One region of the Rhodospirillum centenum SW genome, then DNA from elsewhere that is predicted to be linked to it. Evidence: riboswitches for the same ligand, from Rfam matches in the RefSeq annotation. Region 1 holds a riboswitch; each other region holds the start of a gene.
What was found. Region 1 has a riboswitch for cobalamin ahead of RC1_RS01495 (ribonucleoside triphosphate reductase). Riboswitches for the same ligand answer to the same signal wherever they lie in the genome.
Positions count from the first base shown of each region.

Region 2: it holds a riboswitch for cobalamin, as region 1 does, so the genes downstream of both, RC1_RS03145 (TonB-dependent receptor plug domain-containing protein) here and RC1_RS01495 (ribonucleoside triphosphate reductase) in region 1, are expected to answer to the same signal.
Region 3: it holds a riboswitch for cobalamin, as region 1 does, so the genes downstream of both, RC1_RS18515 (TonB-dependent receptor plug domain-containing protein) here and RC1_RS01495 (ribonucleoside triphosphate reductase) in region 1, are expected to answer to the same signal.

Region 1 is NC_011420.2:329,963-339,222, forward strand. Features, by position in the region: gene RC1_RS01485 (anaerobic ribonucleoside-triphosphate reductase activating protein) at 1-231, opposite strand, end outside; gene nrdD (anaerobic ribonucleoside-triphosphate reductase) at 246-425, opposite strand; gene RC1_RS01495 (ribonucleoside triphosphate reductase) at 494-2,521, opposite strand; cobalamin riboswitch at 2,612-2,821, opposite strand; cobalamin riboswitch at 2,934-3,147, shown strand; gene RC1_RS01500 (cobyric acid synthase) at 3,262-4,848, shown strand; gene cbiB (adenosylcobinamide-phosphate synthase CbiB) at 4,897-5,808, shown strand; gene RC1_RS01510 (bifunctional adenosylcobinamide kinase/adenosylcobinamide-phosphate guanylyltransferase) at 5,836-6,354, shown strand; gene RC1_RS01515 (cob(I)yrinic acid a,c-diamide adenosyltransferase) at 6,455-7,012, shown strand; gene RC1_RS01520 (aminotransferase class V-fold PLP-dependent enzyme) at 7,068-8,375, opposite strand; gene RC1_RS01525 (TonB-dependent receptor plug domain-containing protein) at 8,462-9,260, opposite strand, start outside.
Region 2 is NC_011420.2:713,573-722,832, forward strand. Features, by position in the region: gene RC1_RS03130 (ABC transporter ATP-binding protein) at 1-304, opposite strand, end outside; gene RC1_RS03135 (FecCD family ABC transporter permease) at 301-1,305, opposite strand; gene RC1_RS03140 (ABC transporter substrate-binding protein) at 1,302-2,174, opposite strand; gene RC1_RS03145 (TonB-dependent receptor plug domain-containing protein) at 2,174-4,165, opposite strand; cobalamin riboswitch at 4,401-4,630, opposite strand; gene RC1_RS03155 (AAA family ATPase) at 4,739-5,317, shown strand; gene RC1_RS03160 (pentapeptide repeat-containing protein) at 5,353-6,654, opposite strand; gene phoU (phosphate signaling complex protein PhoU) at 6,774-7,508, shown strand; gene RC1_RS03170 (hypothetical protein) at 7,637-8,065, shown strand; gene RC1_RS03175 (hypothetical protein) at 8,157-8,930, shown strand; gene fliG (flagellar motor switch protein FliG) at 8,949-9,260, opposite strand, start outside.
Region 3 is NC_011420.2:4,042,615-4,051,874, reverse strand. Features, by position in the region: gene cobD (threonine-phosphate decarboxylase CobD) at 1-927, opposite strand, end outside; gene RC1_RS18530 (ABC transporter ATP-binding protein) at 1,061-1,867, opposite strand; gene RC1_RS18525 (FecCD family ABC transporter permease) at 1,864-2,904, opposite strand; gene RC1_RS18520 (ABC transporter substrate-binding protein) at 2,901-3,785, opposite strand; gene RC1_RS18515 (TonB-dependent receptor plug domain-containing protein) at 3,788-5,677, opposite strand; cobalamin riboswitch at 5,876-6,071, opposite strand; gene RC1_RS18510 (hypothetical protein) at 6,198-6,518, opposite strand; gene RC1_RS18505 (sulfate/molybdate ABC transporter ATP-binding protein) at 6,668-7,714, opposite strand; gene cysW (sulfate ABC transporter permease subunit CysW) at 7,725-8,705, opposite strand; gene cysT (sulfate ABC transporter permease subunit CysT) at 8,690-9,260, opposite strand, start outside.

The sequences.
Region 1 (9,260 bases):
CGCCTCCCCGCCGGAGAAGACGACGCCGTCCAGCAGGCCGCGGCGCCCCTCCAGGAAGGCCAGCACCTGCTCCCACGCCAGTTCCCGCTGCCCGCGGGCGGGCAGCAGGTCCGGGTTGTGGCAGTAGGGGCAGGCCCAGGGGCAGCCCTGGCAGAAGACGGTGGCGACCAGTTCGCCCGGCCAGTCGCAGGTGGACAGTCGGGACAGGCCGCCGACGCGGAGGTCGGCCACCGGATGCGCTTTCGTCAGGCCCCGAGGTCCGCCTTCGCCTCGGCGAAGTAGCGGCGTTCGGCGAACTCGCCCTTCTTGCCGAAATTGAAGGAGGAGACCGGGCGGTGATAGCCCATCACGCGGGTCCAGATCTCGCAGGGCTGGCGCTCCTCGTCCTTCAGGACGATCTCGGCGGTCTCGGTCATGCAGCTCATGGGTCGGGTCCTCTTGTCCGGGGGTCGGGGGATCGGGCCGGTGTTCCGGCGATGCGGTGCCGCGGCGCTCACTCGGCCGCGGCGCAGGTCTGCCGCTTGCGGGCGATCAGCTCGGCGTCGCACTTGGGGCAGAAGGCGTGCTCGCCCTCGATATAGCCGTGCTTGGGGCAGATCGAGAAGGTGGGCGTCACGGTGATGTAGGGCAGGCGGAAATTCTCCAGCGCGCGCCGCACCAGCTTGCGGCAGGCGTCGGCCGAGGACACCCGCTCGCCCATGTAGAGGTGCAGGACGGTGCCGCCGGTGTACTTGCGCTGCAACTCCTCCTGCCGCTCCAGCGCCTCGAACGGATCGTCCGTGAAGCCGACGGGAAGCTGGCTGGAATTGGTGTAGTAGGGCTGGTCCGCCGTGCCGGCCTGGAGGATGCCGGGGAAGCGCTTCTGGTCCTCCTTGGCGAAACGGTAGGTCGTGCCCTCCGCCGGGGTGGCCTCCAGGTTGTACATGTTGCCCGTCTCTTCCTGGAACTGCACGATGCGGGCGCGCACATGGTCCAGGAAGCGGACGGCGAAGGCGTAGCCCCGCTCGGTCGTCACGTCCTCGGCATCGTCCGTGAAGTTGCGGATCATCTCGTTGATGCCGTTCACGCCCAGCGTCGAGAAATGGTTCCGCAGCGTGCCCAGGTAGCGCTTGGTGTACGGGAACAGCCCGTTGTCCATGTGGTGCTGGATCACCTTGCGCTTGATCTCCAGGCTGGTGCGGCTGACGTCCAGCATCTCGTCCAGGGCGCGGAACAGGGCCGCCTCGTCGCCCTTGTGCAGATAGCCCAGGCGCGCGCAGTTGACCGTCACCACGCCCAGCGAGCCGGTCTGCTCGGCGCTGCCGAACAGGCCGTTGCCGCGCTTCAGCAGCTCGCTGAGATCGAGCTGGAGCCGGCAGCACATGGAGCGGACCATGTTCGGCTTCAGCTCGGAATTGACGAAGTTCTGGAAATAGGGAAGCCCGTACTTGGCCGTCATCTCGAACAGCCGGTCGGCGTTCTCGCTCTGCCAGGGGAAGTCGGGCGTGATGTTGTAGGTCGGGATCGGGAAGGTGAAGACCCGCCCCTTGCTGTCGCCCCGGGTCATCACCTCCATGTAGGCGCGGTTGATCAGGTCCATCTCGGCCTGAAGCTCGCCGTAGGTGAAGTCCATCTCCTCGCCGCCGATCACCGGCACCTGGTCGCGCAGGTCCTCCGGGCAGGTCCAGTCGAAGGTCAGGTTCGTGAAGGGGGTCTGCGTGCCCCAGCGGGAGGGCACGTTGAGATTGTAGACAAGCTCCTGGATGCACTGGAGCACCTGCTCGTAGGGCAGGTTGTCCTTGCGGATGAAGGGGGCGAGATAGGTGTCGAAGGAACTGAACGCCTGCGCGCCGGCCCATTCGTTCTGCAAGGTGCCCAGGAAGTTGACGATCTGGCCGACGGCGCTGGACAGGTGCTTCGGCGGCGCCGCCTCGACCTTGCCGGGCACGCCGTTCAGCCCTTCCGTCAGCAGGGTGCGCAGGGACCAGCCGGCGCAGTAGCCTGCCAGCATGTCCAGGTCATGGATGTGGATGTCGCCCTCGCGGTGGGCGCGGCCCACCTCCGCCGGGTAGACGTGCGACAGCCAGTAGTTCGCCACCACCTTGCCGGAGATGTTCAGGATCAGGCCACCCAGCGAATAGCCCTGGTTGGCATTGGCGTTGACGCGCCAGTCGGCCCGGTTCAGGTACTCGTTGATCGAGGTCTCGACATCCACCACCGTCTTGCGGTCGCGCCGCAGACGGGCGCGCTGCTCGCGGTAGACGATGTAGGCGCGGGCCGTGGCGAAATGGTTGGCGGAGATCAGGACCTGTTCGACCACGTCCTGGATCTGCTCGATGTGCGGCGCGTCGGTATGGAAGCGATGGCCGATCACCTTGATCGCCTGGATCGCCAGGAGATGCGCCTCGGCCCCGTCGAACTCGCCGGTCGCCTTGCCGGCGCGCTCGATGGCGGAGCGGATCTTGTCGCCGTTGAAGGCGGACACTTCACCGCTACGCTTGATCACGGACTTCGGCAGCGTGGCAAGGGCATGAACGGGCATGCGGGTCTTTCCCCTTCCGGCACGCGGACAGGGGTCGGGAACCGCCCGGCGCGGCGCCGGCGGGTTCCCTTCGGATCACCCCGTCCGAAGATGGTAGACTGGGTTACGGCAGGTCTCCTGGCTTGCGGGTCCGCGCCACCGTCCGGTCTTCCCGGTGCCGGTCGGCACCAGTGACATGAAAGGTCGGCAGCTCGCCGCTGACAGTTGCGGGGGCAGCGCCGGAATTGCACCGGCTTCCCTCTTAGCCCCCGGATAACTACATATTGTGTTGTCCGGAGGACCGTAACGCTAAATACCGTAAATGCAGGTTCTGCTTAAGTCAAGCTCCGGCGGCGCAGGAGGGGCATGACGGATCGCCATGCGGTCCGTCCACAGCCGTGCAGGCGGGCGTTGACAGGGGGATGGCCGTCTCCTAAAGCTCAGCCGTCACGGTTCTTCCGCTCCTCCCGGGTGCGGAAGCTAAGAGGGAATCCGGTGCGCCGTCCGCGGCAAGGCCGGAGCTGCCCCCGCAACTGTCGGCGGTGAGCCTCTCCCGTTCGCGCCACTGGACCCGCAAGGGTTCCGGGAAGGCCGGGCCGAGGCGACGACCCGCGAGCCAGGAGACCTGCCGCGACGCATCATGGTCCACGGGCGGGGTGTCCCGGCGGAACGACCGCGATCCGGCCGCCCCGGTGGGGATGACGGGACGTCACGGTCTTCCCCATGCCCATGCCCTTCACGTCTGAAGGGGCTTCCAGTCCATGTCCGATTCCGCGACGACGCCCGGCGACGGCCTCGCCCCGATCATCTACACGCCGCGCAGCACGGACGCTCCGCGCCGCGCCCGCGCGCTGATGATCCAGGGCACCAGTTCCGATGTCGGCAAGAGCATGCTGGTGGCCGGGCTCTGTCGCGCCTTCACCCGCCGCGGTCTGGTGGTGCGCCCGTTCAAGGCGCAGAACATGAGCAACAACGCCGCCGTGGTGCCCGACGCCGACGCCCCGCCGGAAGCGGACGGCACGCCGGCACGCGGCGAGATCGGCCGCGCCCAGGCGCTCCAGGCCCGCGCCTGCAAGGTGGCGCCGTCCATCCACATGAACCCGGTACTGCTGAAGCCGCAGACGAACATCGGCTCGCAGGTGGTGCTGCGCGGCCGGGTGCTGGGCAACTGCCCGGCGCGCACCTATCACCGGATGCGCAAGGGCCTGATGCCGCCGATCATGGACAGCTTCGAGCGGCTGGCCGCGGAGGCGGATCTGGTGATCGTGGAAGGCGCCGGCAGCGGGGCGGAGATCTATCTCCGCGCCTCGGACATCACGAACATGCATCTGGCGGAGCGGCTGGGCCTGCCGGTCGTCGTGCTGGGCGATTTGGACCGTGGCGGCACCATGGCCGCCCTGGTCGGCACCCACGCCCTGCTGGACGAGGCCGACCGGGCCCGCGTCGTCGGCTACATCGTCAACAAGTTCCGCGGCGACTTCTCCCTGTTCGAGCCGGCCTGCGGCACGATCACGGCGATGACCAACTGGCCCTTCCTGGGCGTGGTCCGCTGGTTCGAGGAGGCCGACCGCCTGCCGGCGGAGGATTCGCTGGCGCTGGAGCGGCCGGCCACCGGCGTGGGCAGCGGCCTGAAGGTGGCGGTGCCGCGGCTGTCCCGCGTCGCCAACTTCGACGATCTGGACCCGCTGGCGGCCGAGCCGGGCGTGGACCTGCGCTGGGTATCCCCGGGTCATCCGATCCCCGCCGATACGGACGTGGTGGTGCTGCCCGGCTCCAAGACCACCCGCGCCGACCTGGACGTGCTGCGGCAGCAGGGCTGGGACGTGGACATCCTGGCCCATGTCCGCCACGGCGGCCGGGTCGTCGGCCTGTGCGCCGGGTTCCAGATGCTGGGCCGGGTGGTGCGCGATCCCGCCGGGATCGAGGGACCGGCCGGCGAGACGCCGGGCCTGGGCCTGCTGGACATCGAGACGGAGATCGGCGGCGACAAGCGGCTGGTCGAGATCGACAGGCTGGACCGCAACAGCGGCCGCCGCGTCACCGGCTATGAGATGCACATGGGCCGCACGACCGGGCCGGGCCTGGAGCGGCCCTGGATGATGCTGGATGCGGGCGACGGCTCGGCCCCGCGGGCCGAAGGGGCGGTATCCGCCGACGGGCGGGTGACGGGCAGCTACATTCACGGCCTGTTCGGGTCGGACGGGTTCCGCTCCGCCTGGCTGGAGCGGGTGGGGGCGCAGGCCTCGGCGCTCGATTTCGAGGCACGGACCGAGGCGGCCCTGGAGGCCCTGGCCGACCATGTGGAGGCCAATCTGGACCTCGACGCGCTGCTGGCCCTGGCGCGGTGACGGCCCCCCGGTGACGCACGCCCTTCCCCTCCGCGGCAGCGCCCGGCCATGACCATCCTGCTGGCCCTGCTGATCGACCGCTTCCTGGGCGAGCCGCCGGCGCGGCTGCATCCGGTGATCTGGATGGGCCAGTACCTGGAGCACGCTGGCCGCCGGCTGCCCGATCTGCCGCCCTGGCTGGCACTGCCGGCCGGCGCCGTCGCCTGGGCCGTCGGAGCGGCGGCCACGGTGGCGGGGGCGGGGGCAGCGACGTGGCTCGTCTCCGACCTGCCGGCCTGGCTGGAACTGGTGCTGCTGGCGTTCCTGCTGAAGCCGATGTTCGCCCTGACCCTGCTCCTGTCGGAGGTCGCCGCCACGGAGACGGCCCTGCGCGAGGGTCTGGCGGCCGGCCGCGCCCGTCTGGGCTCTCTGGTCAGCCGCGACACCGCGGAGCTGGAACCGGAGCAGGTGCGCGAGGCTGCCATCGAATCCCTGGCGGAGAACCTGTCGGACTCCCTGGTGGCGCCGCTGTTCTGGTTCCTGGTGGCCGGTCTGCCCGGAGCCGCGCTCTACCGGTTCGCCAATACGGCGGATGCCATGTGGGGTTACCGCGGTCGCTGGGAATGGGCGGGCAAGGTCGCCGCCCGCGCCGACGACCTGCTGAACCTGATCCCGGCGCGGCTGACGGCGCTGGCGCTGCTGGGTGCGGATGCGCTGCGCCGCGACCGGCGGACGGTCCTGGCGGCGGAGGCCCGGCGCACCGCTTCGCCCAACAGCGGCTGGCCGATGGCGGCCATGGCGATGGCCCTGGGGCTGCGCCTGGGCAAGCCGGGCCACTATGTCCTCAACGAAGGGGGGACCGCCCCCGGCCCGGAGGACCTGCCCCGCGCCCTGGAGCGCGCCCGGCGGGCGGGTCTGGGCCTCGCCCTGCTGGCCGCCGTGGTGCAGGTGGCCATGGCGGAGGTGATCATCCATGTCTGACGTGCAGACCGGAACGGAGGCGATGCCATGGGAACGGTGACTTTCCTGACCGGCCCGGTGCGCAGCGGCAAGAGCGCCCGCGCCGTGGAGATCGCCCGCGGCTGGGGCGGGAACGTGGTCTTCGCCGCCACCTACCGCGTCGATCCCGCCGATGCGGAGATGCTCGCGCGCGTGCGCCGGCACCAGGAGGAACGGCCGGAGGGCTGGCGCACGCTGGAGGCGCCGGACGACCTGACGGCCGCGCTGGACGCGCTCGATCCGCCGCCGTCCGGACTGATCCTGGACAGCATCGTGATCTGGGCCGCCATGCGCTTCGACCGTGACGACAGCACGATCCTGACCGAGTGGAGCGCGGTCCTGGAGCATCTGCGCGCCGCCCCGTGGCCCACGGTCATCGTCGGTGACGAGATCGGCTGGAGTCCGGTGCCGATGGAAGCCGAGCTGCGCCGCTTCCGCGATCTGGTGGGCTGGCTGGGCCAGCGCACTGCCGCGGCGGCCGACGAGGCCTGGCTGATGGTGGCCGGATGCCCGGTGCGCCTTAAATGAGGGGGCGGACCGCCGCACCGTCCCCGCCGCTGCGCCCGCCGGGTGCCGCGGCCCGCCGTCCCGCGGCGACACCCGAGAGAGACCGGAAAGGGAGAGAACGATGAGCAAGACCAAAGTGGTGACGCGCACCGGCGACGGCGGCGAAACTTCCCTCGGCCGCGGCGTGCGCGTGCCGAAATGCTCCGACCGCGTGGAGGCCTACGGCTCGGTGGACGAGGTCGGCGCCATGATCGGCGTGCTGCGCTCCATGCTGGAGGACAACGCCGCAGTGGATGCGCGGCTGCGCGCCATCCAGATCGACCTCTACAACATCTGCGCCGACCTGCACATGCCGGGCGAGGCCGGAGCCGCCCTGCGCATCGACGGCAGCGGTCTGGAGCGGATCGAGGCGGAACTGGGGGAGATGAACGAGGGGCTGCCGCGTCTGGCGAACTTCGTCCTGGCCGGCGGCACCCGCGCCGCCGCCTTCGCCCATCTGACCCGCACCGTGACCCGCCGGGCCGAGCGCCGGGTCGTGGCCCTGGCCCGCGCGGAAGAGGTCAATCCCGAGGTGCTGCGCTACATGAACCGGCTGTCCGACTACCTGTTCATCCTGGCCCGGACGCTGAACGAGAACGGCGCCAAGGACGATCTCTGGGCGCCGCGCGGGGTCCGCTGACCCCGCCCGCGCCGCCGGGCCCCCGCGCTTGCCCGCCCCGCGCTGCCCGCCGGCCTCAGCCGCCGGCGAGCAGCCGGAGCGCCGCCGTCAGTTTCCGGATGTCCTCCTCACGGGTGAAGAGGGCCGGCGTCACCCGCACGCAGGCCCCCTTCGCCACGCCCGTGCGGTGGACGGTGAAGATGCCGAAGCGCTCCAGCAACTGCCCAGCGACGGCCGCGTTCTCCTCGGCCGATGCCTTGCCCGCGAGACGGAACGAGGTGATGCCGGCCGTGAGCCGCGGGTCCTCCGGCGTCAGGATCTCGATGCCGGGATGGCCACGCAGCGTCTCCGCCCAGAGGTCGCGCAGATGGCGCAGCCGCGCGGCGATGGCAGGCGTGCCGATCCGCTGCTGGAAGTCGATCGCCGCCGGCACGGCCAGCAGCGTGGCGAAATCCGTGGTGCCGGTGTGGATGCGGGCGCGGATGCCCTGCGCCCCCTCCGGCTCGCCCATGTGGGGCTCGATGGCGTCCAGCCGGTCGCGCCGGATGTACATGACCCCGACGCCGAGCGGGGCACCGATCCATTTGTGCAGGTTGTAGCCGACGAAGTCGGCGCCGAGCCCGGCCGCGTCGAACGGCACCTGACCCAGCGAGTGCGCGGCGTCCACGATCACGTCCACGCCGCGCGCCCGCGCCATGGCCACGATCTCCGCCACCGGCAGCACCAGCCCGGTGCGGTGGCTGAGATGGGTCAGCAGCATCAGCCGGACCCGCGGATTGGCCGTCAGCGCCCGCTCATAGGCGTCGATCAGCCCCTGGTGGGTCGCCGGCTCCGGCAGGGCGATGCGGACGACCTCCACCCCGCGGCGCCGGCGCAGGGACTCCAGGCCCGCCTGCATGCTGTCATAGTCGAGATCGGCATGAAGGACGGCATCGCCCGGCCCGAGCCGGTGGTAGCCGGCGATCAGGGTGAGCAGCGCCTCCGTGGCGCCGCGGGTCAGGGCGATCTCGTCCTCCCCCGCCCCCAGCAGGGCGGCGACGCGGCGCACCACCTCCCGCGCGTCGCGGCCGAACTCCCGCCGCGTGTAGTAGGAGGTCTCCCGGTTCACCCGGTCCTGGTGCCGGCGATAGGCCTGCAGCACGGGCCGGGCCATCATGCCCCAGTTGCCGTTCTCCAGATGGACCACGGCGCGGGTGGCGTCGTACTGGCCGGCCACCGCCTCCCAGAAGCCCGTGTCGCGCGCCAGCGCCGACGGCGCCAGGGCCGGCACCGGCGGCAGATCGGGCACCGCCGCTCCGGCGCCGTTCCAGGCAGCCGGAACCGTCATGCCGGCCGCCAGCCCGGCCCCGCCCGCCCGCAGCAGGTCCCGTCGCGTCACACCCATGTCCGTTCTCCCCTCACAGTTCCGGGATGCCCGCGAACGGAAACGGGGCGGCCGGAGCCGCCCCGTCCCGTCCGGCCCTCCGCCGGTCAGTAGCGCACGTCCAGGCGGACATAGTACTGGCCGCCGTCGGTGTCGTAGGGCGCGTTGCGCGAGTAGATCAGGCCGCGGTTGGACTGGTAGGTCGCCTCTCCGGGGTAGTTGTCGAAGACGTTCTCCGCCCCCACCCGCAGCGAGAAGGCATCCGTGATGTCCCAGGTCACGGCCATGTCCACGAAGCTCTCCGCCCCGAAGGTCTGGAAGATGTCGCCCGTGGCGTTGCCCGAGCTGTCGGTCCACTCGCCGTAATAGCGCAGCCGCGCCATCAGGTTGACCGGGCCGAGACGGTAGTCGGCGCTGAGCGTGGCGTTGTGCTGCGGCAGTCCCTCCTCGAACAGCAGGGCCTGGGTCGGGTTGCTGGCGAGCGACCCGCCGGTGACCTCGGTCTTGTTATAGTTGTAGGCCGCCGACAGGGTCAGGTGGCCGGGGCCGGCATCCGTCGCATAGCTGCCGACGATGTCGATGCCGCGGGTGCGGGTGTCGAAGTCGTTGGTGAAGAAGCTGACGCTGGTGAAGGTGTTGGCCCCGGGCACGCCCTGCGCGATGAGCTGCTGCCGGATCGTGTCGGTCACGGTGAAGCTGGAGGACTGGCTGAAGCGGTCCGTGACCTTGATCTGGTAGACGTCCACGGTGGCCGAGAAGCCGGTGTCGGTCTGGAAGGCGAGGCCGGCGCTGAGATTGACCGATTCCTCCGGCTTCAGCGGCTTGGCGCCGAAATACTGCGCGACCGGGTTGGACGGCTCCAGACGGCCGGAGGTGAAGGTGTTCAGCGTGACCGTATCCAGCCCC
Region 2 (9,260 bases), 380 kb from region 1:
GCGCCACCACCCGCTCCACCGTCAGCGGCCAGTGGACGGCGGTGGACTGCGCCAGATAGGCCAGACGGCGGGCCAGCAGCCGGGGTGGTACCCGGTCCAGGGCGGCGCCGTCCAGGGTCACCGTCCCGGCATCGGCCCGCAACAGCCCGGCCAGACACTTCAGCAGGGTGGTCTTGCCGGCACCGTTGGGGCCGATCAGCCCGACCAGCTCACCGTGTCCCAGGGTGACGCCGGCTTCGGCCAGGACCGTCCGTCCGGAATAGGACAGGCGCAGGCCGCGCCCTTCGAGCAAGGGAGCGCTCATGCCACCCTCCGCCGTGTCCGCAGCACCAGGGCCAGGAAGAACGGTGCGCCCAGCAGGGCGGTGACGACCCCCAGCTTCAGTTCGGACGGTCCGGCCCCGCCCAGGCGGACGGCGACGTCGGCCGCCAGCGTCAGCGCCGCCCCGCCCAGGGCGGACAAGGGCAGCAGCCGGCTCGGCCGGTGTCCCACCAGCGGGCGCAGCAGGTGCGGCACGATCAGGCCGACGAAGCCGATGGTCCCCGCCACCGACACGGCGGCACCGACCGCCAGCGCCGTGCCGACGATCACCAGCGCCCCCAGCCGGCCGATGGCGAAGCCCAGGGAGCGTGCCGTCTCTTCCCCCAGGGTCAGGGCGTCCAGGCCGCGGCCGGTGCCCAGCAGCAGCAGCGCACCGGTCAGCATGAAGGGCGCCGCCAGATAGACATGGTCCAGGCTGCGGTCGGAGAGCGAGCCCAGCATCCAGAAGACGATCTCCGCCAGGGCGAAGGGGTTGGGCGAGAGCGACAGCGCGAGCGAGGTCAAGGCGCCCGCGAGGCTGCTGATGGCGACGCCGGCCAGGATCAGGGTCAGCACGCCGGCATCGCGCCCGGAAAGGGTATAGAGCAGGGCCACCGCCAGCAGGGCGCCGGCCATGCCGCCGACCGGCAGCGCCAGGGGAAAGGCCAGCGACAGGCCGCTGTAGAAGGTGACGACGGCCCCCAGTGCGGCGCTGGCCGACACGCCCAGCAGTCCTGGTTCGGCCAGCGGGTTGCGCAGCAGGCCCTGGAGAGCGGCGCCCGACAGTCCCAGGACCGCGCCGATCAGCAGGCCCAGAATGGCCCGCGGCAGCCGGATCTCCGCGAAGATCACGGCGGCGGTGCTGTCGCCGCCGGCCCACCAGTCGCTGACCGCCGTGGAAAGCGACACGGCGCTGGGTCCCACGGCGAGGGAGGCCACGAACAGCAGCGCGACCAGCAGGGTCAGGGCCGGGACCAGCAGTCCCGCGGAAAGCTCCCGCGTCATGGCCCGTCCGCCGCGGCGGGGGTCTGCGCCACCTGCGTGCCGGCGCCCAGGAGTGCCCGCCGCGCTTCGGCCAGCCGGACCACCGCGTCGGCGATGAAGGGAGCGCCGCAGCTCATCAGCGGGCCGGGGATGTCGGGCCGTGCCCGCGGCGGGACGCTGCGGGCCAGGGCGGGGTGGCGCAGCAACTGGTCGGCCAGCGACGGGTGCGCCTCCGGCCCCCGGTCGGCGACCAGCAGGTCCGGCGGGTCGGCGGCCACGCTCTCCACCGGCAGATAGCCGTATCCGCGCATGCCGTGGCCGGCGGCATAATTGGCGAAGCCCGCCGCCGTCAGCACCGCGTCCGAGAGGGTGCCGCCGCCCGCGGTGAAGCCGCCCGGCTCCAGCGTCAGGGCGGTGGGACGGGCGCTGTCGCGGGGGGCGGCGGCGGCCAGCTTCGCATCCATCTCCGCCAGCAGGGCCTCGCCGCGCTCAGGCACGCCCAGCGCCCGGGCGACCTCCCGCGTCTGGGTCCGGATGTCGTCGAAGCCGGAGGCCAGCCCCAGTTCCACCACGGGGATGCCGCGGGCCCGCAGCAGCGCCACGGTGGCGCGGGTCGTGTAGGTTCCGGCCAGCACGATGTCCGGCCGCAGCGGCAGGATCTCCTCTGCCACGCCCTGTACGACGGGCAGCGCCCTGGCCTCGGCTGCGACATGGGACAGGCCGGGATCGCGGGCCAGATGCGACAGGGCCGCGATCCGCTCCGGCGGCAGCAGCAGGACCGCAAGCTGGTCGGTGCAGAGGTTGAGCGACACCACCCGCTGCGGACCGTCGGCGGCGTGGGCTTGCCACGCCGCCAGCAGGGTCACGAGGGCTGCCAGGGCCCGCCGCATCAGTATGTCGCCCGGAGGCCGACGAGGATGCCCCGGTCCGGCTGTGCGAAGCCGTTGGGGTCCTCGATCGTCCGGTCGAACAGGTTGCTGCCGCGGGCGTAGAGCTGGAGGTCTTCGCGCGCCTGCCAGGTCAGCGACAGGTTCGCCAGCCAGTAGCCGCCGGCCGTACCCTCTGCACCGTAGCCGCTCCCGTCGGGATAGATGTAGTCACGCCGCCGCCCGATGAAGGAGACTTCCGGGGCCACGGTCAGGCCCGCGACGGGCTCCAGCGCCGCCGTGAAGGCCAGGGCATGCTCCGGCCGGCGCAGCAGGCGCGCGTCGGTCTGCTCGTTGCGGGCATCCGTCCAGGTCCAGCTCGCCGTCAGCTCGGCCCAGTCCGCGGGGCGCAGGGTGAGGATCGTCTCCACCCCCTTGGTGTGCGCCTCGTTGACGTTGACGACCGTGCTCGTGAAGTCCGGGTTGTAGCGGTAGGTGATCAGGTCGTCGATGTCGCTCTGGAACCAGGTCACCGACAGGGTGGCGAGGTTGCTGCGCCCCGCCCCCGGCAGGTCGGTCTCGAACCCGGCCTCCCAGCCGACGCTCTTCTCCGGGTCCAGGTCGGGATTGCCGCGGTAGCCGTAATTGTTCGTGCCGAAGCGGTCATACAGGGTGGGCGCCTTGAAGGCGCTGCCGGCCGCCGCCTTCAGGCGGGTGGCGAGGGAGGGCAGCGGCACGACCGCCCCCAGGCGCCAGGTCGTCGTGGTGCCGAAATCGTCCGGATGCTCGTTGCGCAGGCCGGCCGTCACGTCCACCGCGTCGAACAGGCGGGCCTGGGCGTGGACATAGAGGGCAAGGCTGTCGGCATCCGCGTCCACGGCGCTGGTGTAGGGACCGTAGGCGGAGACGGAGCGGGTGTCGAAATCCACCTCGTCCCGCACGAACGATGCGCCGAAGCCAAGCACCCCGTCCTTCACCGCCGCCGTCGCCGGCAGGGTCAGGTTGTTCTGCCAGTCGGCCTGGGTCCGCACACTGTCGTAGGTGTCGCGGCTGTAATCGGCGGAGACGCTGTCCGGATCGTTGCGGTAGGTGCGGTCGTAGCGGCTCTGCCCCACGCTCAGCCGGGAGTTCAGCGCCCCGCCGAAGAACAGCCGCTCGCCGGCAAGCTGCCAGGCCAGATGGTCGCTTTCGCCGGTGGAGTTCGGCTCGTCCTGCGGGACATTGTCGAGGTCGCTCTCCGCCCTGCGCCAGCGCAGCAGCGCCTCCAGCCGGCCGTTCTCCAGCCGGACCACGGCCTTGCCGGTGGCGGTCAGGGCGTCGAAGCCGTCATCCTCGCCCAGATTGCCGGCCATCCGCGAGGGCGTGGCATTGTCGCCGTCGGTGGTGAAGCCCTGGACGCTGACGCCGTAGTCCAGATTGTCGAGCGTGCCGTAGAGGCCGGCGCTGCCGCGCCAGGTCTTGTCCGTGCCGGCAGCGGCATCGACCTCGGCGGTGGCGGCGGTGGGGCCGCCGGCACGGGTGATCATGTTGATCACGCCGCCGATGGCGTTCGAGCCGTAGAGGGTGGAGGCGGGGCCGCGCACCACCTCGATCCGGCTGACACCCTCAAGCAGGTCGTCGCCGAAGTTGAAGGCGCCGGCGGTCATGGCCGGATCGTTCACCGGCAGGCCGTCCAGCAGCACCAGGACATGGTCGCTGTTCGTACCGCGCAGGAACAGAGAGCTGTTGCCGCCGGGGCCGCCGCTGCGGGTCAGGGCGGCACCGGGCAGGGTGCGCAGGGCATCCGGCAGGGTCTGCCAGGCGTTGCGCCGGATTTCCTCGCGGTCGATGACGCTGACGGAGGCGGGAATGCGGTCGATCGGCGTCGGCGTCCGGGTGGCGGTGACGACGATCTCCTCCACCGGGGAAGCGTCATCGGCCGCGGCCGTCGCGGGGAGTGCCGGCAGGAGGAAGGCCGCTGCCAGGAAAGGCAGCGGAAACCGGGGTTGCGGGAAGACGGTGGGTCGCTTGTGCATCGCTTGCGTGCCGGCTGGCGCCGCGACCGCGCAGGGCGCGGGTCGGGCGGTTGGGGACTCTGGGTCCCCGTGGACACGGCACGGCTCCGCCTCCGCCGGGAAACGACCGGCGCGGTACTGGCGGCAGACACGACTCGTCAGAGGACGCATGCGCGCACCCCCGTCCACGGCAACCCATCGGGCACGTCACCGCAAAACGGAGGACCGTCCCATCGATGCACCCCGCCCGATGGTTGCGTGACGCTTCATGCCGGCAGGTCTCCTGGCTCTCGGGTCCGCATCCGACGCCCGGCCTTCCCAGTTTCCCAGTGGCCTGTTCCCGTCCGTGCGGACGGGGGGCGGCGAACTCGCCGATCACAGTTGCGGGGGCAGCCACGGCGTTGGCCCCACCCGGTCACCCAGGCGCAGGCCGCACCGTCGTTCCCTTTTCACCCCTTCGGGGGGACCGACACATGTGCGGCACTGTAGGGAAAACGTCCGGACCCGACAAGGCGGCTCCATCGCCGCAGGGGGCAACCCTGGGACGGCGAGCGCCCCGTTCCCGACCCGGCCGCAAGGCTCTAGCATCGCCGGATGGATACCGCCCCGCACCACCACCCCCACCGCATCGGCATCACCGGCAGCGCCGGCGTCGGCAAGACGACACTGGCGGAGGCGTTGGGCGGCCGGCTGGACCTTCCGGTGATGGCGGAGGCGATGCGGCCGCTGCTGGAGGCCGGATTCGATCTCCACACCCTGACGCGCGAGGGGCACCGCGCCCTGATCCGCGCCCAGGCGGATGCGCTGGTGCGGGCGATGGCGCAGGCAGACGGCGGCTTCGTCACCGACCGCACGCCGCTGGATTTCGCCGCCCATTGGCTGTCCAACGGGTTCGGGGTGGACGATCCCGCCGCGACCGAGGCGCTGCTCGCCCGTGCGGTGGCGGCGATGGCGGACTACAGCGCCGTGCTGCTGCTGCCCTGGGGCTGCATTCCGCTGGAGGATGACGGCGTGCGCTTTCCCAATCCCTGGATGCAGCTCCATTTCCAGGAACTGGTGGCGGGGCTGTGCCGGCGCTGGGTCGATCCCGCCCGGCTGGTCATCGTGCCCGACCGGGCGATGGCGCCGGAAGCGCGGCTGGACTGGGTGCTGCGACGACTCGGCCCCGGCTGATACGGGAGGGGCGGGCCGGTCACGGAGGCGACCCGTCAGTCGTCCTCATCCTCGTCCGGCAGGGGCAGGGCGGCCCCGGTCAGCACGGCCTCGTCCAGCAGGGCGCCGCGTAGATTGGCATCGATCAGGTTGGCGCCGGTGAGGTCGGCCCCCCGCAGGTCGGCCCCGGAGAGGTTCGCGTTGCGCAGGTTCGCCCGCACGAGGCTGGCCTTCACGAGCTTCGCGCCGGACAGGTTCGCCGGCCACAGCCGGCCGGTGGGACGGCCGTCCGGTCCCTTTATGTCCACGGACCCGATCTCCGCCCCGTCCAGCCGGGCGCCCGTCAGATCGACGGCGCGGAGGTTCGACCCGTCCAGGGTGGCGCCGCAGAGATCGGCGTTCTGGAGGTTGGCCGAGACCAGATCGGTCATGATCAGCAGCGATTCACGCAGCTTGGCGCCGACCATGGTGCAGTGCTTCAGGCTGGCGCCGCTGAGATTCACCTTCTCCAGCCCGATATGGGACAGATCCTCCCCGTCCAGGGTGGCGCGCGTGCCCTTCGCCCCGTTGGAGTTGATCCAGGCGAAATGTGCGGACAGCGTGGCCTGGACCTTCTGCGAGAAGTTGTCCTGCGAGCGGGTGATGTTGGCGCCGGTCATGTCCACGCTGGCGAGGCTCACCCCGTCCAGGTTGGCGCCGTGCAGGTCGGCGTTGCGCAGGCTGGCGCCGGTCAGGTTCGCGCCCATCAGGTTGGCGCCGCGGAGCGAGGCGCCGGCGAGGTTCGCCCCGGCGAGGTTGGCGCCGCGCAGGTCGCTGTTGGAAAAGTTGGTCGATTTCAGCACGGCGTTGGAGAGGTTGCAGCCGGACATCTGCGCGCCCTGGCAGTCGGCGCCGACCATGCTGCACTCGCCCAGATCGGCGCCGGCCAGATTGGCGTTCGACAGCAGCGCATCGTCCAGGTCCGCACCGGACAGGTCGGACCGCTGCACGCTCATCTGGCTGGGGCTGCGCCGGTCCAGCAGGGCGCCGCCGCGCAAATCCGCCTCGCGCAGGATGGCGCCCTTCAGCTTGGCACCGCGCAGGTGTGCCCCGCGCAGATCGGCCTTGGTCAGATTGCAGCCGGTCAGCAGCGCCCGGGTCATCCGCGCCGCGAAAAGGTCTGCCTGGCTGAGGTTCGCCCGCGTGAAGTCGCAGTCCGAAAGGTTGGCCCCCGACAGCTTGGCCGATTGCAGGTTGGCGGCATTGAAGTTATGCCCCTGGAGGTCCACCAGCGGCATCATCGCCCGCGCGCCGCCCGTCACCCGCTTCAGCCAGCGTTCGTGCTTCTCCAGCGTGGCGATCAACTCGTGGGGCGTCATGGCCTGATCGCGGCGCAGCCGCTAGTCAGAGGTGGACATTCGTTTTCTTAGCGGATTATTGGCTCATGTGGAACCGTGCCGGCATGTCCGCGGCCAGGGTTCCCGAGGGGAGGTCCAGGATGCAGTCGCAGCACATCGTCAATGCCTATGACCAGGAGCTTCGCAAGCTCCACAGCTATATCGCTGAAATGGGGGGGCAGGCGGAGCAGCAACTCCGGGAGGCGATGCAGGCCATCGTCACCCGCGATTCCGATCTCGCCGGCAAGGTCGTGCGCGAGGACGGTCTGCTGGACGAGCTGGAGCGCAAGGTCGAGGCCCAGACCATCCGCCTGCTGGCACTCCGCCAGCCGGTCGCCTGCGACCTGCGCGAGGTGATCACGGCGCTCAAGGCGGCATCGAACCTGGAGCGCATCGGCGACTTCGCCGCCAATGTCGCCAAGCGGTCGCTGGCGTTGCAGCAGATGCCGGAGATCGGCCTCACCCGCTCCCTCGGCCCGCTGGGCCAGACGGCGGGGGAGATGCTGAACGCCGTGGTGCAGGCCTATCTGGACGACGACGTCGACGGGGCCCTGCGGGTGCGCGACCGCGACGAGGATCTGGACCGGGCCTACACGGCCCTGTTCCGCGAGCTGCTGACCTACATGATGGAGACGCCGCAGCGGATCACCGCCTGCACGCACCTGCTGTTCGCGGCGAAGAACCTGGAACGGATCGGCGACCACGCGACCAACATCGCCGAGGCGGTCTGCTTCCGCATCCGCGGCAGCCTGCCGGAGGAGGAGCGTCAGAAGGGCGACGAGACCAGTTTCGCCGTCGTTTCCCCCGGCATTCTCGGCGACGGCCCCACGCGCTGAGCCGCCACTCCGCCCCGTTCCTGTCCGGCGGGACCGGAACCCCGCCTGACGGGGACGGTTGGTTCCAGCGGGGGCTCTGCCTGCACATGGCAGCCCCCGGGAACCAGGAAGCGGGAGAGCGGGCCGGCATGATCGCGGAACAGATCCAGGCGGACCACGGGGCCGGGCGCGAGCTGCTGGCCCTCGTCGGCAACAGCGTCCAGTACGGCCCCGAGGAACGGGGCATCCCGTTGGAGCGCCTGCTCGACCTCTGGCGGGCGCACGGGGCCATGATGCGCGACGCGGTATCGCCGCTGCTGCCGGACGCGCCGACGGCGGAGATCGGGGCTCTGCAAGGGCAGGTGGAGGCGCTCTGCGGGGCGCTGCTTACCGCCCAGGCGGCGGACGCGCCGGGCTGGCGCACGGATCATGTCCGCCTCCGGGACCTCTTCGACCGCCAGTGTCTGCTGGAATCGGCGGAGATCACGCCCCGCCTGCTGGCGCTACCCGCAGCCCGGATCGCCGAGGCGTCGGCCCTGGCCGGGCAACTGCGCGGCCCCGGCGCCGTCGCCGGCTGACTTCCTGTCCGTCCCGCCCTTGTACCGCCGCTGCGGCACGCGCCTTGCTTGGGTCCTGTCAGCGTTCCAGACGCACCGACCGGGACCCGCCATGCCGATCCTCTGCCGCTTCTCCCCCGCCGTCCGCACGGCCCTTGCCCCCTCCCTGCTGCTTGCGGCCCTGCTCGGCCTGGCCGGCTGCGGCACCCGCCCGGTGGCGGTGGGCATGCTGGCCGAGCCGCAACCCCTGCTGAACTCGGCGGCGCACTGGCAGATCGTGGCCCGCGACGCCGCCTGGGCAGTTTCTGCCTATCTGGAGGAGAAGACGGGCAAGAAGGGTCCGGTCGCCGTCTACATGATGCGCAACGACGGCAGCCTGTTCGCCGATGCCTTCCTGGGCGCCATGCAGACGGAGTTCGTGGACCGGGGCCATCCGGTGGCGCTCGATCCGCGGCCCGACGTGACCTCGGTCGGGGTGGATGTGCTGATCGTGCCGCGCTCCCCCGGCTCCGATCCGGTGCATACGGTGCCGGGGCCGCTGACGGTGCTGGCATCGGGGGCGGCGGTGGGAACCTGGGTCGCGGACAAGTTTCCCTGGGGCATCTCCGCGGTGCTGGCCGGGCTGGGGCTGGACGCCGTGCGGGCGCTGCCCGACGCGGCGGACACCGAGATGGTGCTGACCGTCTCGCTGGAGCAGGACGGCTTCTTCACCTTCCGCACCAGCGCCGTCTACTACGTGGAGAGCCGCAACCTCTGGCACTACCGGCCCGACGGCGACTGGACCATGGCCCGATCCTTCAACGAGGTGCCGGCCAGCGCCATCGGCTACGACCTGGGCGGCGAGCCCTACGTGATCCAGCGGGGCGGCTCGCGGCGGAACCGCTGACGGCCACGGGGCCGGACCTCAGTAGACCAGTTCGTCCTCGCCCTTGCCCGACGCGATGACGATCTCCCCGCGCGCTGCCATGTCCTTGGCGATCTGCACCATGTACATCTGCGCCTCGTCCACGTCGCGCAGGCGCACCGGCCCCATGGCGGCCATGTCCTCGCGCATGATCTTGGCGGCGCGTTCGGACATGTTGGTGAAGAACATGTCCTTCAGCGTCTCCGACGCGCCCTTCAGCGCCGTCGCCAGCTTCTGCTTGTCCACGCTGCGCAGCAGGGTCTGGATGCCGCTGGGGTCCAGCTTGCTCAAATCCTCGAAGGTGAACATCAG
Region 3 (9,260 bases), 640 kb from region 1:
GTCGGGAAAGCGGCGCACCCAGAGTCCGGCGGCGGCCAGCGCCCCGGACAGGGCCAGGGCGGCCGGGGTCCGCACCAGCCGGAACAGCGGCGTGCCGCCCACGACCGTCAGCCCGGCCGCTGCCAGATCGGCGTCGAGCGCCGCCGCGGCGGCCTCCAGCCGGAGGCGGGTCGCCGCCGTCCAGGCATCGTCCTCCAGCGCGCGGCGGCCGATCTCCAGCGCCGGGCCGGAGACGCTCCAGGGGCCGAGTGCCGCCTCGACCGCGGCCACGAGGGCGGTGTCCGCCAGGACGAACCCCAGCCGCAGACCCGCCAGCCCGTAGAACTTCCCGAAGCTGCGCAGCACGACCAGCCCCGGCATGCCCGCCGCCGGGGCGACGCTGGCCTCGGGGCAGGTGTCGGCGAACGCCTCGTCCACCACCAGCCAGCCGCCCCGCCGGGCCAGGGCCGCCGCGAGCTCCAGCACCCGCCGCGGCGGGTGCAGGCGGCCGTCGGGATTGTTCGGGTTGACGACGACGCAGACCTCAGTGTCGTCGGGCAGGGCGTCGATGCCGGGAACGGCCGTCACCTCGTGGCCGGCCGCGGCCCAGCAGTGGGCATGCTCGTTGTAGGTGGGCGACTGGATGGCGACCCGCGCGGGGGGCCGCAGCCGTGGCAGAAGCTGGATCAGCGCCTGGGTGCCCGGCGCCGCCGCGACACGGCCCGCGTCCGGAACGCCGTAGCGCCGGGCGGCCGCGTGACGGAGGGCGGCAAGGGCGGCCGCACCGGGCAGCCGGGTCCAGCTCTCCGGCTCCAGCGGCCCGACCGGGAAGGGCCAGGGGTTGATCCCCGTGGACAGGTCGATCCAGGGGCCGGGGGCGTCCGGCCAGGTCCGGCGCGCGGTGTCCAGGTCGCCGCCATGCGGCAGCAGGCCCTGCCCTGCGGTCACGCTGTCTCCGCTGTCCCCGTTCATGCTTCTTCCCCGGCCGGCGGAATGCCAGCACTGCCCATAAGCCAGCGCCGCGGCGGCGTCCAGACCCGGCCGCGGGCCGGCGGGCAGAACCGCGCGTGGCCGCATCGTCTCAGCCCCGGCGGCCCCCCATGTCCGCCGCGTCCGCCCGCCGCCAGGCGAGCGCGTAGGGCTGCCCCTCCCGGACTCCGCGCAGCAGTTCGATGGCGTAGACCTGCTCCAGCCGGCCACCGGAGAGCAGCGTGGCCGGATCGCTGTCGGCCACGATGGCGCCACCTTCCGCCATGAGGCAGAGGCGGGTGCAGAAGCGCAGCGCCAGCGCCAGCTCGTGCAGCACCACCATCACCCCCATGCCCTCCGCCGCCAGCCCGGCCAGCAGTTCCATGAGCTGGAGCTGGTGGTAGGGGTCGAGCCCCGCCGCCGGCTCGTCCGCCAGCAGATAGTCGGGCTCCACCGCCAGGGCGCGGGCCAGCATCACCCGCGCCCGCTCGCCGCCCGACAGCGTCGTCACCACGCGGTCGCGCAGGCCGGTGACGCCGCAGCGGGCCATCGCCCGCCCGACGGCAGCCGCGTCCGCCCCGCCGCTGCCGCGCCAGGGATCGGCGTGGGGCAGGCGGCCCAGCGTGACCACGCGCTCCACCCGCAGCGGCCAGTGGCTGCCGGCCTGCTGGTCGAGGAAGGCCAGCCGCCGCGCCCGCTCCGCCGGCGGCAGCCCGGCCAGGGGACGGCCGTCCAGGCTGACCTGCCCCCGGTCGGGCCGGGAGAGGCCGGCGAGCGTCCCCAGCAGGGTCGTCTTGCCCGCCCCGTTGGGGCCGATCAGCCCGACCAGTTCCCCCGGCCGGAGCCCGACGGACACCCCGTCCAGCACGGCCCGGCCGCCCAGGTCGATCCCCAGCTCGTGTGCCCGGAGCCCCGTCATCGCACCTCCGCCCTCAGCCGGTTGAGCAGGAGCAGGAAGAAGGGCGCCCCGATCAGGCCGGTGACGACACCCAGCTTCAGCTCGTCATTGGTCGGCACCAGCCGGACCAGGATATCGGCCGCCAGCAGCAGGGCACCGCCGGCCAGGGCACTGGGCAGCAGCAGGCGCCCCGGCTCGTGCCCGACGAAGGGCCTCAGCAGGTGCGGCACCACCAGCCCGATGAAGCCGATGGCACCCGTCACGGCCACCCCCGGCCCGACAGCCAGCACCGTGCCCAGCACGATGCGGCGGCGCAGCGCCGCCACGTCCACGCCCAGGCTGGCCGCCGTGCGTTCGCCCAGGCCCAGCGCGTCCAGGCTGTGCCGCTCCCGCGCCAGCATCGCCATCCCGACAAGCAGGAAGGGGGCCGCCAGCAGCACATGGTCGCGCGTCCGGTCGGTCAGCGACCCCAGCAGCCAGAAGGCGATCTCCAGGGCCGCGTGCGGGTTGGGCGCGAGGTTCAGGGCCAGCGAGGTCAGCGCCCCGGCGAGGGTCTGCACCGCCACGCCGGCGAGGATGAGGGACAGCACGCTGGCCTGCCTTCCTGCCAGCATGAGGATCAGCGCCATGCCGCAGCCGGCCCCCGCCATCCCGGCCAGCGGCATGGCGAGCGCAAGCTGGGCGGAGAGCCCGAAATAGAGCACCAGCACGGCGCCGAACGAGGCGGAGGCGGACGCCCCGACAAGGCCCGGATCGGCCAGCGGGTTGCGCAGGAATCCCTGCAGGGCCGCCCCCGCCATGCCCAGACCGGCCCCCACCAGCGCCCCCAGCAGGGCGCGCGGCAGGCGCACCTCCTGCGCCACCAGCACCACGGCGGGATCGCCCCGCCCCGCCAGCCCCGCCAGGATCTGTCCGGGCGGGACCGGGGCCGGACCGACCAGCAGGGACACCAGGAACAGGGCGGCCAGCAGCAGCCCAAGCCCGGCCAGCAGGAGCCCGTCTCCCCGCGGCCGGGCTGCGTCCGGGGGGCGGGCTCGGTCGGCAGCGGCGGCGGTCATGACGCCCCTCCCCCGCCGCGGACGGCCTCACGCAGCAGGGCCACCCCGTCGATGGAGCCGGGGCCGGCGCAGAGCCAGTACTTCAAGGGGAAGGACACCTCCCGCATCCGCCCTGCCAGTGGGCGCAGCGCGGGGTGGTCCAGCACCGACTGGCCCACACCGGGCCGGTCCGGCCGGCGGCTGTCCACCACCAGAACGTCCGGCGGATCGAGCGCGAGCTGTTCCACCATGACACGGCCGTTCGGGCGGGTGGAGAGACGCCCGCCGATGTTCGTCAGGCCGGCCGCGGCCATCATGTCGTTGACGATGCCGCGGGAGCCGGGAACCTCGCCCCCCGGCCGGTACAGCATGGCGGTGCCCAGGGCGGGGGCGGTGCCCGCCCCGGCCAACCGTGCCTCCAGGGCGCGCCGCAGCGCCCGGCCTCGCTCCGGCTGCCCGACCGCCGCCGCCACGGCGTCGATCTGGGGCAGGATGCCGGCCAGGGTCACCGCACCGCGCAGCCGCAGCACCGGCACGCCGAGATGCTCCAGCATGGCGACCGTGCGACCGCGGGTGAAACCGCCGTCCACCACCAGGTCGGGCTTCAGCATCAGGATCTCCTCCGCCGTGCCGCCGTGCCGGTGCAGACCCGAAGCCTGCGCCGCGAAGGGCGTCAGGTTCGGGTCCGCGGCAAGGCGGCTGAGGCCGGCGATCTGCTCCCGCTCCGCCACGGCCAGCACGAACTGGTCGGCGCAGAGCGAGAGCGAGACGACACGGCGGGGCGCCGCCCCCACCCCGTCCGTCGCCCCGGCCGCCGGACCGGGCAGGCCCGCGACGGACAGGACGACGGAGGACAGGACGAGGGCGAGCGGCAGGAGGGCGGCGGCGACGCGCCGGCCCATGCTCAGAACGCCGCCTGGATGCCGATATAGGCGGAGCGGCCGGGCGTGTTGTAGTTCAGGACCTCCTGGTAGTCCTCGTCGAACAGGTTCTCGACCCGGCCGAACAGGCTCAGGCTGTCCGTCAGCTCCCAGCGGCCCAGCAGGTTCACGACCGTGTAGCCGTCCACCCGCGGCGAGGTGGCCGACGCGCGGTCGAGCTGCGAGGTGACATGGCGCAGGTCCGCCCCCAGGGTGACCGCGTCCGTCACCGTCACGTCCGCGCCCAGGTTGAACGAATGGCGCGGCCGCCGCGGCAGGTCGCGGCCGTTGTCCCGGTTCTCCGTGTCCAGCAGGGTGTAGTTCGCATCCAGCGAGAGCCAGGAAACCGGCTGCACGGCCAGCGTCGTCTCCACGCCCTGGGTCCGGGCGCGGCCGATGTTCACGTAGCTGGAGGTGAAGGCGATCAGGTTGCGGTAGCTGTTGCGGAACACGGACACGCCCGCGGTGACCTTGCCGTCGAAGAGGGCCTGCTCGATCCCGGCATCGGCGCCCCAGCTCTTCTCCGTCTCCAGGCGCCGGTTGCCGTAGGTCGGGTCGAAGAGCTGGTACAGGCTGGGCGCGCGGCGGGCCGTACCGTAGCTGGCGCGCAGCGTGGTGCCCACCGGGGACAGCGCATAGGCCGCCGTGGCGCGCCAGGTGGTGTCGCCGCCGAACTGGTCGTTATGGTCGTGGCGGGCGCCCAGGGTGACCGACAGTTCCTCGGTCAGGGCCGCGAGATACTGGCCGAAGACGCCCCAGGTCTCGACATCCGCATCGACGCCCGGCGTGGTGACGCCCCGGCTGCTGGTGGTGGTGGTCTCCGCCTTCTCCCGGTCCCAGGCGAGGCCGACGGTGGCGACATCCGCCCGGCGCAGCTTCAGGCTGGACATCAGGTCAACGCTGAGCTGGTCGCTGTCGAAGGTCGAATAGCGGTACCAGCCCTGGGGCTCGTCGAAGTCGCGGTCCGTCCGGCTGGCGCCGACCGACAGGGTGGTTTCCAGCCGGCCGTCCAGCGCCGTGAAGAACGCGCCGGCATGGCCGAACAGGGTCTCCTTCTCCTGGAAGGCGGGACCGTCGCTGCTGGCGCTGGGATCGAAGTCGGTGTCCAGCCAGTCCCAGCCGGCAGAGAAGTCGAAGCGCAGCGCCTCGCTGGCGCGCCAGCCGAGCCGCCCCCGCAGGGAGCGCATTTCCGACCCGTCCTTCTCGTCGCCCGCGCCGACACGGGAGAAGCCGTCCGTCTTGTAGTTGCTGCCCGAGAGCGAATAATCGACGTCGCCCGAGCGGCCGGACAGGGACAGATTCTGCCGGAAGGTGTCGTAGGCACCGGCCTCGACCAGTCCGCGGACGGTCAGCGGGCCGTCGCCCTGACGGGTGATGATGTTGATGACGCCGGCCATGGCGTCGTTGCCGTAGAGCGCGCTCTGCGGCCCGCGCAGCACCTCGATCCGCTCGATGTCGTCGCTCAGCAGGGCATTGAAGTCGAAATCGCGGCTCGCGCCGGAGCTGTCGTTCATCTCCACCCCGTCCACCAGCACCTTGACCATGCTGGTCTCGGAGCCGCGGATCCGGACGTTGGAGGTGGCGCCGACGCCGCCGCTGCGCGAGATGCTGATGCCAGGGACGCGCTTCAGCACGTCCAGGACCTGCGACTGCTGGCTGCGCGCGATGTCCGCCGCGGTGACGACGCTGATGCTGCTGCCGACGCGGTCGATCCGGGTCGGGGTGCGGGTCGCGGTGACGACGATCTCATCGACCAGGGGATCGCGCCCTGCGCTCTGGGCCTGGGCCTGCACCGCCAGACCGAGGCAGGAGGCGGCGGTCAGGCCGGCGAACAGCGCGTGACGGCGACGGGACGACAGGGAGGACTTGGGCACTTCTCTGGCTCCGTTCCACAAGGATGCGAAATCGGAAGCAGGGCCCGACAGCCGGCGCGGCGGACCTGCCGCGTCGGGGGGATGACAGGCCGGTCCGGCACCGCCATGGCAGGCATGGCAGCGACACGGGCACGCTCCTTCCGAAGCGCCGGCACGAAACGGAAATCCGCCCCGCCAGGACACCCCGCCCAACGGCCGTGCGACGCGTTTCCGAAGGCAGGTCTCCTGGCTTGCGGGTCACGACGCTCGCCCGGCCTTCCCAGTTTCCCAGTGGCCATGAATGGGCGAGCGCTCGCCGCTCACAGTTGCGGGGGCAGCCGCGGCCTGGGGCCTTGCGACCCGCACCGCGTTCCCTTTTCACCCCTTCCGGGGCACCTTCGGCGGGCTGAGGGTTAGCCTAGTCGGAACCGCGGCACAAGGGATGAGCGGCGGTGTTCCGAAACCTGTGGCAGCGGCGACACGCATAACCCGATATGCCCCAGCGCGCGCCCCCAGGACCCGGCGACCGGCCGGCGGCGGATCAGCCCGGAAGACCGCCCATCGGGAACGGACCGCCTGCCGCGGGCGCGGCGGGTGCGACGTGACCGGGCATGGCGGAGGCCGCATGCGGCGGCACGATGGCGACGAAGGGATCGCGGGCGCGCAAGGACCAGATCGCCCCGGCGGCTTCGGGGGATAAGGGGGCGGAGGCGAGCACCACCGCCGATGGCTGGGTGGCATCGAACAGACGGACCGCATCCTGCCAGCCGCCGGTGCCGACGACGGCAAGCCGACCGCTCTGGCACTGCGCCCGGGCCGCCGCCAGATCCTCTGCCTGTGATCCTATGATGATGACACGCACCGCACAGCCTCCGAGCGCGTTACTCCCCAAGTGAGGCGTAACTACGTTAACATGACGCTAACGCGGTGTCTGCCGTCTGATTCGCACCTCTCGGCCCGACGGTCGTGCGCCAGGGTCAGGCGACAGCCTGACGGAAACGGCGCCATCCCTCAGGCCGGGAAGATGTTGACATGGCGCAGCCTGACGCCCACCGCGGCCCCGGGGGTCAGCGCCCCCGCATCGGCCGTGCGGCGGTCCAGCAGGGCCTCCATGACCTGTCCGTCCAGGTCGAGGTCGAGCCGCAGCTCCGGGCCGACCGGCTGCACCGCCCGGACCCGGGCGGACAGGCTGCCCGGACCGGCGGCGGGCAGCACCTCCACATCATGCGGCCGGACGAAGGCGATCCCGGGACCACGGGTCCAGGCACCGGCCGGCAGGGCCAGCGACAGCCCCGCGATCTCCGCATGGTCGCCCTGGATGGTGCAGGCGAGCCGGGTGCCGCCGCCCAGGAAATCGCAGACGAAGGCCGTGGCCGGCCGGTCGTAGATCTCCGCCGGGGTGCCCACCTGCTCCAGCCGCCCCCGATGCAGGATGGCGACACGGTCGGCCAGTTCCAGCGCCTCCTCCTGGTCGTGGGTCACGAACACGGTGATGACGCCCATGCCCTTGTGGATCTCCCGCAGCCAGCGCCGCAGCTCCTTGCGCACCTTGGCGTCCAGCGCCCCGAACGGTTCGTCCAGCAGCAGCACGCGCGGTTCCGTGGCCAGGGCCCGCGCCAGCGCCACCCGCTGGCGCTGCCCGCCGGAAAGCTGGTTCGGATAGCGGTCGGCAAGCTGCGCGAGCTGGACCAGATCCAGCAGTTCCAGGACCCGCCGGCGGATCTCCGCCTCCGCCAGCTTCGGCCGACGGCGGGCGACCCGCAGGCCGAAGGCCACGTTCTCGAACACCGTCATGTGCCGGAACAGGGCGTAGTGCTGGAAGACGAAGCCGACGCGGCGGGCGTGCGGCTCGGTCGCGGTGGCATCCTGGCCGTCGATCAGAAGCTGGCCGGAATCGGCGAAGTCCAGCCCGCCCATGATGCGCAGCAGGGTCGTCTTGCCCGATCCGGATGGCCCCAGCAGCGCCACCAGCTCGCCCGGGGCGATGGTCAGGTCCACATGATCGACCGCCGTGAAGACGCCGAACCGCTTGGTGATGCCGGACAGGACGATGCTCATGCGCAGCCCCTCAATGCCTGCGGGTGGCGGCCAGCTCGGCCCCGAACCGCCATTCCAGCAGCGACTTCGCAACCAGGGTCACGATCGCCAGCAGCGCCAGCAGGGAAGCGACGGCGAAGGCGGCCACGAAATTGTATTCGTTGTAGAGGATCTCGACATGCAGCGGCATCGTGTTCGTCTCCCCCCGGATGTGGCCGGAGACGACGGAGACGGCGCCGAACTCCCCCATCGCCCGGGCGTTGCAGAGCAGCACGCCGTAGAGCAGGCCCCACTTGATGTTCGGCAGCGTCACCCGCAGGAAGGTCTGCCAGCCGCTGGCGCCCAGGGTGACGGCCGCCTCCTCCTCGTCGGTGCCCTGCGCCTGCATCAGCGGGATCAGCTCACGCGCCACGAAGGGAAAAGTGACGAACAGGGTCGCCAGCACCAGCCCCGGCACGGCGAAGACGATCTGGATGTCGTGCTCGCGCAGCCAGCCGCCGAACCAGCCGTGCGCCCCGAACAGCAGCACGTAGACAAGGCCGGAGATGACCGGCGAGACGCTGAAGGGCAGATCCACGAGGGTCAGCAGCAGCGACTTGCCGGGGAAGCGGTGCTTGGCGATGGCCCAGGCGGCACAGACGCCGAACACCATGTTCGCCGGCACGGCGATGGCCGCCACCGTCAGGGTCAGGCGGACGGCGGCCAGGGCGTCGGGCTCGACCAGCGCCTCCCAGAAGGGCCCGAAGCCCCGCCGCATCGCCTCCACGAAGACGGCGAGGAGCGGCAGTGCGATGAAGAGGGCGAGGAACCCCAGAGCCGTCCCGCCGACCAGGAGCTTCACCCAGAGCGGATCCTCCAGCACGCCGCGGCGCCGTTCCGGCGGCCGCTCGATCACGACAGGATCGTCCAGGACCGACCCGCCCCTGGCCGCTGACGCGGCTCTGCCCGGAACGGCGGGATCGGCGTCACAGGGGGAGGCGGTCACGGGCGGCTCCCTCACAGCCCGGCCCATCGCCGCGTCCAGCGTTGCAGCAGGTTGATGACCAGCAGCAGCACGAAGCTCGCCAGCAGCATGGTCACGCCGATGGCCGCCGCCCCGGCATAGTCGAACTGCTCCAGCCGGATGACGATGAGAAGGGGGGCGATCTCGCTGACCATGGGCATGTTCCCGGCGATGAAGATGACGGAGCCGTACTCCCCCACCGCGCGGGCGAAGGCGAGCGCGAAGCCGGTCAGCAGGGCCGGCAGGATGGTGGGCAGGATCACCCGCAGGAAAGTCTCCGCCCGGGTGGCGCCCAGGCTGGCGGCGGCCTCCTCCAGTTCCTTGTCCAGATCCTCCAGCACGGGCTGCACGGTGCGGACGACGAAGGGCAGGCCGATGAAGGTCAGGGCGACGATGACCCCCAGCGGCGTGAAGGCGACCTTCACCCCCAGCGGCGCCAGGATCTGCCCGATCCAGCCGTTGGGGGCATAGAGCGAGGTGAGCGCGATGCCGGCCACCGCGGTGGGCAGGGCGAAGGGCAGATCCACCACGGCATCCACCAGCCGCTTCAGCGGGAAATCGTAG